Regions from separate parts of the Streptomyces sp. NPDC050448 genome, predicted to be linked through region 1. Evidence: riboswitches for the same ligand, from Rfam matches in the RefSeq annotation. Region 1 holds a riboswitch; the other holds the start of a gene.
What was found. Region 1 has a riboswitch for thiamine pyrophosphate ahead of thiO (glycine oxidase ThiO). Riboswitches for the same ligand answer to the same signal wherever they lie in the genome.
Positions count from the first base shown of each region.

Region 2: linked by a shared signal. The riboswitch ahead of AB0I68_RS20395 (thiamine ABC transporter substrate-binding protein) and the one ahead of thiO (glycine oxidase ThiO) in region 1 are both predicted to bind thiamine pyrophosphate.

Region 1 is NZ_JBFAJR010000001.1:334,307-339,218, forward strand. Features, by position in the region: gene AB0I68_RS01570 (FAD-dependent oxidoreductase) at 35-1,255, opposite strand; TPP riboswitch at 1,349-1,461, shown strand; gene thiO (glycine oxidase ThiO) at 1,459-2,640, shown strand; gene thiS (sulfur carrier protein ThiS) at 2,637-2,837, shown strand; gene AB0I68_RS01585 (thiazole synthase) at 2,843-3,637, shown strand; gene pknB (Stk1 family PASTA domain-containing Ser/Thr kinase) at 3,906-4,912, shown strand, end outside.
Region 2 is NZ_JBFAJR010000016.1:78,307-83,218, forward strand. Features, by position in the region: gene frr (ribosome recycling factor) at 1-532, shown strand, start outside; gene AB0I68_RS20385 (phosphatidate cytidylyltransferase) at 532-1,608, shown strand; gene rlmN (23S rRNA (adenine(2503)-C(2))-methyltransferase RlmN) at 1,768-2,880, shown strand; TPP riboswitch at 2,939-3,048, shown strand; gene AB0I68_RS20395 (thiamine ABC transporter substrate-binding protein) at 3,133-4,230, shown strand; gene AB0I68_RS20400 (iron ABC transporter permease) at 4,290-4,912, shown strand, end outside.

The sequences.
Region 1 (4,912 bases):
TCCCGGCGGCTCCGCCACGCCCTTCGCACGGCGGCTAGAGCAGCGCCGATTTCAGGGGTGTGGCGGGGTCGGAGACCTTGGCCGGATCCACGGGGGCGCCCGTCTCGATCAGCTTCCGTCCCTGCGCCAGATCCCGTGGCCGGCCCACCGCCAGGACCGCGGCCAGCGCCCCGGCCCGGAGCCAGCACACCGACCACGCCTCCTCGGCGGGGTCCCCGCGCCACCTCAGCTCGTCCGCACCCGCATGGTGCCCCGCGTACTGCACGAAGCGCCCGAACTGCTCCGACCAGAAGTACGGCACCGGGTCGTAGACCTGGGCCGGTGCCCCCGCCAGGATGTTCGCCGCGACCACCCGCGGCCCCTGCAGGGCGTTGTCCCAGTGGTGCACCAGCAGCCGCGCCCCGTAGCGCCCCGACGGGAACGACGCGCAGTCGCCGACCGCGTACACCCCGGGCAGGGAGGTCCGCAGGTACGCGTCCGCCGTGACCGATCCGTCCGGGCCGAGCCCGACCCCCGAGTCCGCCAGCCACCGGGTCGCCGGCCGGGCCCCGATGCCCACGACCACCGCGCCCGCCGGCAGCTCCCGCCCGTCCGCGAGCAGGACCCGCCCGGACTCCACCGAGGCCACCTTGGCGCCGGTCAGCAGGGCGGCCCCGGCCTCCTCGTACCAGCGGGCCATGGGAGCCGCGACCTCCGCCGGCTGCGCCCCGGCCAGCACCCGGTCCGCCGCCTCGACCACGGTCACCGCGCAGCCCGCCTCGCGCGCCGCGGTGGCGAACTCGGCGCCGATCCAGCCCGCCCCGACGACCACGATCGCCGGCGCCGCGGCCAGCACCGGGCGCAGCCGGGCCGCGTCGTCCAGGGTCCGCAGCAGGTGCACGCCGGGGACGCCCTCGGCCCCGGGCAGGGTCAGCGGTTCGGCTCCGGTCGCCAGCACGAGCACCTCGTACGGGACCGGCCCCGCCTCGGTGTCCAGCTCGCGCTCTGCGGCCCGCAGCCCGGTGACCTCCACCCCGAGCCGGAGCTCGATGCCCAGCCCCTCGAAGTCCACGTCGAAGGCGGAGTCCTCGGCCTTGCCGAGCAGCACCGCCTTGGACAGCGGGGGCCGGTCGTAGGGCTGGTGGGGCTCGGCGCCCAGGAGGGTCACGGGGCCGCTCCACCCCTGCTCCCGAAGGGCCACCGCGGTCTGCACCCCGGCCATTCCGGCGCCGACGATGACGACGCCGCTCTGAGTGTGTTCCGTCTGCTCGCTCACACCGCCCACCCTAGCGATCTGATGATCCGTCAGGAATAGCGGCCCCGGGGAGGCAGCCTTACCCGGCCCCGGCTCCGGGGTTAGTCTGGCCGTCGTACCTATCGCGGGAGTCCGGACGTACCGGGCTGAGAGGGAGGCTGGGCGGCCTCCGACCGTACGAACCTGATCCGGGTCATGCCGGCGAAGGGAGGGGCTGGACGCCCATGCACTCATCTCGGAAGGGATCCGACAAGGGATCCGACGTCCTCGTCATCGGGGGCGGGATCATCGGCCTGGTCACCGCCTGGCGGGCGGCCCGGCGCGGGCTGCGGACGGTGCTCGCCGATCCGGCGCCCGGCGGCGGCGCCGCACAGGTCGCGGCCGGCATGCTCGCCGCCGTCACCGAGCTGCACTACGGCGAGGAGACCCTGCTCGGCCTCAATCTCGCCTCCGCCGCCCGCTACCCGGAGTTCGCCGCCGAGCTGGCCGACGCCAGCGGCGGGATGGACATCGGCTACCGCGCCTGCGGCACGCTCGCCGTGGCCCTCGACGCCGACGACCGGCTCCACCTGCGCGAGCTGCACGCCCTGCAGCGCCGCAGCGGCCTGGAGTCCGAGTGGCTCACCGGCCGCGAGTGCCGCCGCCTGGAGCCGATGCTGGCCCCGGGCGTACGCGGCGGCCTGCGCGTGGACGGCGACCACCAGGTCGATCCGCGCCGGCTGGCGGCCGCGCTGCTGGCGGCCTGCGAGGGCGCCGGCGTGGAGATCCACCGGGCGAGCGCGGAGCGGCTGCTCACCACTGCCGACCGGGCCGCCGGCGCACTGCTCGACGACGGTACGGAGCTGCGCGCCGACCAGGTGGTCCTGGCCGCGGGCTCGCTCAGCGGCCGGCTGGCAGGCGTACCGGCGGACGTGCTGCCTCCCGTACGGCCGGTGAAGGGGCAGGTGCTGCGGCTCGCGGTGCCGGCGGCGTACGCGCCGTTCCTGTCCCGGACGGTACGGGCCGTGGTCCGCGGCAGCCACGTCTACCTGGTGCCGCGCGAGAACGGCGAGCTCGTCGTCGGCGCCACCAGCGAGGAACTCGGCTGGGACACCACCGTCACCGCGGGCGGGGTGTACGAACTCCTGCGCGACGCCCACGAGTTGGTGCCCGGCATCACCGAACTGCCGCTGACCGAGACACGGGCGGGGCTGCGGCCCGGCTCCCCGGACAACGCCCCGCTGCTCGGCCCGACCGACCTCCCCGGCCTGCACCTGGCCACCGGGCACTACCGCAACGGGGTGCTGCTGACCCCGCTCACCGGCGAGGTGATGGCGGAGCTGCTGACCACCGGCGTCGTACCGGAGATCGCCCGCCCCTTCACCCCGCGTCGTTTCACCCCGGCACGTCAGGAGTCGTACGCATGACCATCTCCGTGAACGGCGAGCCGCGCGAGGTCGCGGCCGGCACCACCCTCGACGCGGTGGTCGCCGCCCTGACCGCGGCCCCGTCCGGCGTCGCGGCCGCACTGAACGAGACCGTGGTCCCGCGCGGACAGTGGCCGCTCACGCCGGTGGGCGAGGGCGACCGGGTCGAGATCCTCACCGCCGTGCAGGGAGGCTGAGCGCGATGACGGACGACGCTTTCGCGCTGGGCGGCCGGACCTTCTCGTCCCGCCTGATCATGGGGACGGGCGGGGCACCGAGCCTGGACGTCCTGGAACGGGCGCTCATCGCGTCCGGTACGGAGCTCACGACGGTGGCGATGCGCCGGCTGGACCCGACGGTCCAGGGCTCGGTCCTGTCGGTGCTGACCCGGCTCGGGATCGCGGTCCTGCCGAACACGGCGGGCTGTTTCACGGCGGGCGAGGCGGTGCTGACGGCGCGCCTCGCGCGGGAGGCGCTGGGCACGGACTGGATCAAGCTCGAGGTCGTGGCCGACGAGCGGACCCTGCTGCCGGACGGGGTGGAGCTGCTGGATGCGGCGGAAACCCTGGTGGACGAGGGATTCACCGTGCTGCCCTACACGAACGACGACCCGGTGCTGGCCCGCAAGCTGGAGGACGTGGGCTGCGCGGCGATCATGCCGCTGGGGTCTCCGATCGGCTCGGGCATGGGCATCCGCAACCCGCACAACTTCGAGCTGATCGCGGAGCGGGCCGGCGTGCCGGTGATCCTGGACGCCGGAGCGGGCACCGCGTCGGACGCGGCGCTGGCGATGGAGCTGGGGTGCGCCGCGGTCATGCTGGCCTCGGCGGTGACCCGCGCCCAGTCGCCGGTCCTGATGGCGACGGCCATGCGGGACGCCGTGTCGGCGGGGCGGCTGGCGTTCCGGGCGGGCCGCATCCCGCAGCGCCGCTTCGCGGAGGCCTCGTCTCCCGCGGAGGGCCGCGCCGCCCTCGACCCGGAACGCCCGGCGTTCTGAGGCTCCGCCCCCGCATCGGGGCCTCCTCCCGTGGCACCGATGCGGGTGCGCCGCCCCCGAGCCCCCGGTCCTCAAACGCCGGCGGGGCCGGATTTTCCAGCCCGTCCGGCGCCTGAGGACCAAGTCCGGGCGGAGCCCGGTGAACGGGAGAAGGGCGGGGCGGGGACGGCCCCGCCCCGCGAAACCGGCCGCGGCCGGACGTCACAGGTGCGCTGCAACCCCACCCGCCCCTGGTCGGCGGCAGCACAGACGCTCGTAGAATCGCCGGGTGGATACGACCTTGGATGACCCCCTCGTCGGGCAGACACTCGACGGCCGCTACCGCGTCGACGCCCGTATCGCGGCCGGCGGCATGGCCACGGTCTACCGGGCCGTCGACACCCGCCTCGACCGCGTGCTCGCGCTGAAGGTGATGCATCCGGCGCTCGCCGCCGACGGCGCCTTCGTCGACCGGTTCATCCGCGAGGCCAAGTCCGTGGCCCGCCTCGCGCACCCCAACGTCGTCGCCGTGTTCGACCAGGGCACCGACGGGCCGTACACGTACCTCGCCATGGAGTACGTCTCCGGCTGCACGCTGCGCGACGTGCTCCGCGAGCGCGGCGCGCTCCAGCCCCGTGCGGCCCTCGACATCCTCGAGCCCGTCCTGGCCGCCCTCGGCGCCGCCCACCGGGCCGGATTCGTGCACCGCGACATGAAGCCCGAGAACGTCCTGATCGGCGACGACGGCCGGGTCAAGGTGGCGGACTTCGGGCTGGTCCGGTCCGTCGACTCGGTCACCAGCACCACCGGCTCCGTCCTCGGCACCGTCTCCTACCTCGCCCCCGAGCAGATCGCGAGCGGCACCGGCGACACCCGCGTGGACGTCTACGCCTGCGGTGTCGTCCTGTACGAGATGCTCACCGGCTCCAAGCCGCACTCCGGCGGCACCCCCGCCCAGGTGCTCTACCTGCACCTCCACGAGGACGTGCCGCCCCCGTCGGCCGCCGTCCCGGGGCTGCCCGTCGGCCTGGACGAGCTCGTCGCCTACGCCGCCGCCCGCGACCCCGAGCTGCGCCCCTTCGACGCCGCCGCCCTGCTCGGGCTGGCCCTCGACGCCCGGGCCCGGCTCAGCGACGCCGAGCTGGACGCCGTGCCGCCGCAGGCGCGGGCCGAGGAGCGGAGCGCCACCGAGGACCGGACCGGCGTGATCCCACGGCCCGTCGCCGCGCAGCCTCCCGTGGACCGGACGTCCCGGCTGGAGCTCCCGGAGGCCCTGCCGGCCCCGGCTGCGCGGCC
Region 2 (4,912 bases), on a different contig from region 1:
CGAGGAGAAGATGGAGAAGGCCGTCGTCGTCGCCAAGGAAGACTTTGCGGCGATCCGCACCGGTCGTGCGCACCCGGCGATGTTCAACAAGATCGTGGCGGACTACTACGGCGCCATCACCCCCATCAACCAGCTCGCGTCCTTCTCGGTGCCCGAGCCGCGCATGGCGATCGTGACCCCGTTCGACAAGAGCGCCCTGCGCAACATCGAGCAGGCCATCCGGGACTCCGACCTGGGCGTCAACCCCAGCAACGACGGCAGTATCATCCGGGTGACCTTCCCCGAGCTGACGCAGGACCGCCGCAAGGAGTACATCAAGGTCGCGCGCACCAAGGCCGAGGACTCCAAGGTCTCGATCCGCTCGATCCGCCGCAAGGCGAAGGACGCCCTCGACAAGCTCGTCAAGGACAAGGAGTCCGGCGAGGACGAGGTGCGCCGCGCGGAGAAGGAGCTCGACGACACCACCGCGAAGTACGTCGCGCAGGTGGACGAGCTGCTCAAGCACAAGGAAGCCGAGCTCCTCGAAGTCTGATGAACGACTCTCCCTGGGCCACGGAGCCGGTTCCGGCGGGTCCCGCATACGATGCGCTGGTGGGCCCGCACACTCGGCCCATGCCCATCGTGCCCGATGCCGCCGGCCGTGACTTCGACGACCGGGAAGCACGCGATCGGGGGGCCGCCGCCGACGGCGGCCACCCGATCCGCGCCGAGATGCCGCCGCAGGAGCCCATGCCCAGCCCCCCGCCTCCGCCCTCGCAGGCACCGCAGGACGCCTCGCCCCCGCCGCCGAAGAAGCGGGCGGGGCGAGACCTGCGTGCCGCCATAGGGGTCGGTGTCGGCCTCGGTGCGGTGATCTTCGCTTCGCTGTTCATCGTGAAGGCGGTCTTCGTCGGCGTCATCGTCGTCGCGGTCGTCGTGGGCCTGTGGGAGCTCACCTCCCGGCTCCAGGAGAAGAAGGGCATCAAGGCGCCGCTCGTCCCGCTCGCGGTCGGCGGCGCCGCCATGGTCATCGCCGGTTACGTCCGGGGGGCCGAGGGCGCCTGGGTTGCCATGGCCCTGACCTCGCTGGCGGTCCTGGTCTGGCGGATGACCGAACCGCCCGAGGACTACCTCAAGGACGTCACCGCAGGCATCTTCGCGGCGTTCTACGTGCCCTTCCTGGCCACCTTCGTCGCGATGCTGCTCACCGCCGACGACGGCCCGCAGCGGGTGGTCACCTTCCTGGTCCTGACCGTGGTCAGCGACACCGGGGCCTACGCGGTGGGCTGGCGCTTCGGCAAGACCAAGCTGGCGCCGCGCATCAGCCCCGGCAAGACCCGCGAGGGGCTGTTCGGCGCGGTGGCCTTCGCGATGGCGGCCGGCGCGCTGTGCATGGAGTTCCTGATCGACGGGGGCGCCTGGTGGCAGGGCCTGCTGCTCGGTCTCGCCGTCGCGGTCAGCGCCACGCTGGGCGACCTCGGCGAGTCGATGATCAAGCGGGACCTGGGCATCAAGGACATGGGCACGCTGCTGCCTGGCCACGGCGGCATCATGGACCGGCTCGACTCCCTGCTGCCGACCGCCCCGGTGGTGTGGCTGCTGCTGGCGGCGTTCGTCGGCACGGGCTGACACCGGCCTCCGCGGGTTCCGCCCGGCGGGTGGTTCACCAGGGGATCCCGCTGAGCCGGGACGTCGTACATCCGAAGGCTTTGGGTGGGTCCGGGCGGTTACTCTTGAAAGGCGCGCTGCTTCTGCGGCGCGCCTTTCGTCTTACGAGGAGTACCAGCCATGGCCCGCCCTGTCCCGGGAGAGCTCACCTTCGTCGCCCCTCGCGGAGCCAAGAAGCCGCCCCGGCATCTCGCCGACCTCACGCCCGAGGAGCGGCGCGAGGCGGTCGCCGCGATCGGTGAGAAGCCCTTCCGGGCCAAGCAGCTCTCGCAGCACTACTTCGCCCGGTACGCGCACGACCCGGCCGAGTGGACCGACATTCCGGCGGGCTCCCGCGAGAAGCTCCAGCAGGAGCTTCTGCCCGAGCTGATGAACGTCATCCGGCACATCTCGTGCGACGACGACACCACCCGCAAGACCCTGTGGAAGCTGCACGACGGCACGCTCGTCGAGTCCGTGCTGATGCGCTACCCCGACCGGGTCACCATGTGCATCTCCTCGCAGGCCGGGTGCGGCATGAACTGCCCGTTCTGCGCCACCGGCCAGGCGGGCCTGGACCGCAACCTGTCCACCGCCGAGATCGTCCACCAGATCGTCGACGGCATGCGCGCGCTGCGCGACGGCGAGGTCCCCGGCGGGCCGGCCCGGCTGTCCAACATCGTCTTCATGGGCATGGGCGAGCCGCTGGCCAACTACAAGCGGGTCGTCGGCGCGATCCGCCGCCTCACCGACCCCGAGCCCGACGGCCTGGGCCTGTCGCAGCGCGGCATCACCGTCTCCACCGTCGGCCTGGTTCCGGCGATGCTGCGGTTCGCCGACGAGGGCTTCAAGTGCCGCCTCGCGGTCTCGCTGCACGCCCCGGACGACGAGCTGCGCGACACCCTCGTCCCCGTGAACACCCGCTGGAATGTCCGCGAGGTCCTCGACGCGGCCTGGGAGTACGCCGAGAAGTCCGGCCGCCGGATCTCCATCGAGTACGCGCTGATCCGCGACATCAACGACCAGGCCTGGCGCGGCGACCTCCTCGGCCGGCTGCTCAAGGGCAAGCGTGTCCACGTCAACCTGATCCCGCTGAACCCGACGCCGGGCTCGAAGTGGACCGCCTCGCGCCCCGAGGACGAGAAGGCCTTCGTCGAGGCCATCGCCCGCCACGGCGTGCCGGTGACCGTCCGTGACACCCGCGGTCAGGAGATCGACGGCGCGTGCGGCCAGCTGGCTGCCTCGGAGCGCTAGCCTGCGGTTTTCTCCGCCTCGGTTCGGCCGCGGGGTACCCTGTGGCCGAACCAATCGCATATTCCGACAGGGGAGCGCCACAGCGCTGAGAGTGCGGTAACCGTCATCCGCAGACCCTCTGAACCTCGCCCCGGTCATTCGGGGTAGGAAGTTCGGTCATCACTCAAGCTGTTGCGCCCTGCCCGGCGACCGCTCGCACTGAGCGCCGGGCAGGGCCGCGTCTTCTCCTGGTCATCCCAGGAGGAATCACCAGTGAGCACCACCAAGAAGTTCGCGGGCGCAGCACTCGCGGCCGCGGTCGGCGTCGCCACGCTCAGTGCATGCGGCGGCGGCGATGCCAAGGACAAGTCCGGCGCGAGCGAGGCGCCGAAGTCCAAGACGGTCACGCTCGTGTCCCACGACTCCTTCAACGTGACCGACACGGTCCTCAAGGAGTTCGAGCAGCAGAGCGGCTACACCGTCAAGGTCCTGAAGTCCGGGGACGCGGGCGCCGCCCTCAACCAGGAGATCCTCACCAAGGGCTCCCCCCGCGGCGACGTCTTCTTCGGTGTGGACAACACGCTCCTCTCGCGCGCCCTCGACAACGGGATCTTCACGCCGTACGAGGCCAAGGGCCTGGCCGAGGTGAAGCCGGAGTACGTGCTCGACAAGGAGCACCGGGTCACCCCGGTCGACTCCGGCGACATCTGCGTCAACTACGACAAGGCGTACTTCGCCGACAAGAAGCTCGCCCCGCCGCAGACGCTGGACGACCTGATCAAGCCGGAGTACAAGAACCTGCTGGTCACCGAGAACGCGGCGACCTCCTCGCCGGGCCTCGGCTTCCTGCTCGCCTCCGTCGGCAAGTACGGCGAGGACGGCTGGAAGGACTACTGGAGCAAGCTCAAGGCCAACGGCGTCGAGGTCGTCGACGGCTGGGAACAGGCCTACAACGAGCGCTTCTCGGGCTCCGCGGGCGGCAAGAAGGCCAAGGGCGACCGCCCGCTGGTCGTCTCCTACGCCTCCAGCCCGCCGGCCGAGGTCATGTACGGCGAGCCGCAGCCGGCCGAGGCGCCCACGGGCGTCTCCACCGGCACCTGCTTCCGCCAGGTCGAGTTCGCGGGCCTGCTCAAGGGAGCGAAGAACGAGGAGGGCGGCAAGGCGCTCCTCGACTTCCTGGTGAGCAAGAAGTTCCAGGAGGACATGCCGCTCCAGATGTTCGTGAACCCGGTGGTCAAGGACGCGAAGCTGCCGGAGCTGTTCACGAAGCACGGCGTGGTCATCGAGAAGCCGGAGAACGTGGCTCCGGAGACCATCGCCAAGAACCGTGAGCAGTGGGTCAAGGCATGGTCCTCGCTCGTCGTGAAGTAGGACGCGAGAGCACTCCCGTGAAGGAGGGCGTACGCGGTACGGCCGTCAGGCTCGCCCTGATGGCCGTACCGCTCGCCTTCTTCGGGCTGTTCTTCGCCTATCCCGTCGCCGCGATCGTCGGCCGCGGGATCAAGACCGAGGCCGGCTGGCAGTTCGGCCGGATCGGCGAAGTGCTCACCCGGCCCGACATCGCCGAGGTGCTCTGGTTCACGACCTGGCAGGCGTGCGCGTCCACGGCGCTCACGCTGCTGATCGCACTCCCCGGCGCGTACGTCTTCGCGCGCTTCGAGTTCCCCGGCAAGCAGCTGCTGCGGGCGGTGGTCACCGTCCCGTTCGTGCTGCCGACCGTGGTGGTCGGCACCGCCTTCCTGGCGCTGGTCGGGCGGGGCGGACTGCTGGACGAGCTGTGGGGCGTGCGGCTGGACACCACCGTGTGGGCGATCCTGCTCGCGCACGTCTTCTTCAACTACGCCGTCGTCGTACGGACGGTCGGCGGGCTGTGGGCGCAGTTGGACCCGCGCCAGGAGGAAGCCGCCCGCGTGCTGGGCGCCGGGCGGTTCGCCGCCTGGTGGCGGGTGACGCTGCCCGCGCTCGGGCCGGCGGTGGCCGCGGCCTCGCTGATGGTGTTCCTGTTCACCTTCACCTCCTTCGGCGTCGTGCAGATCCTGGGCGGGCCCTCGTA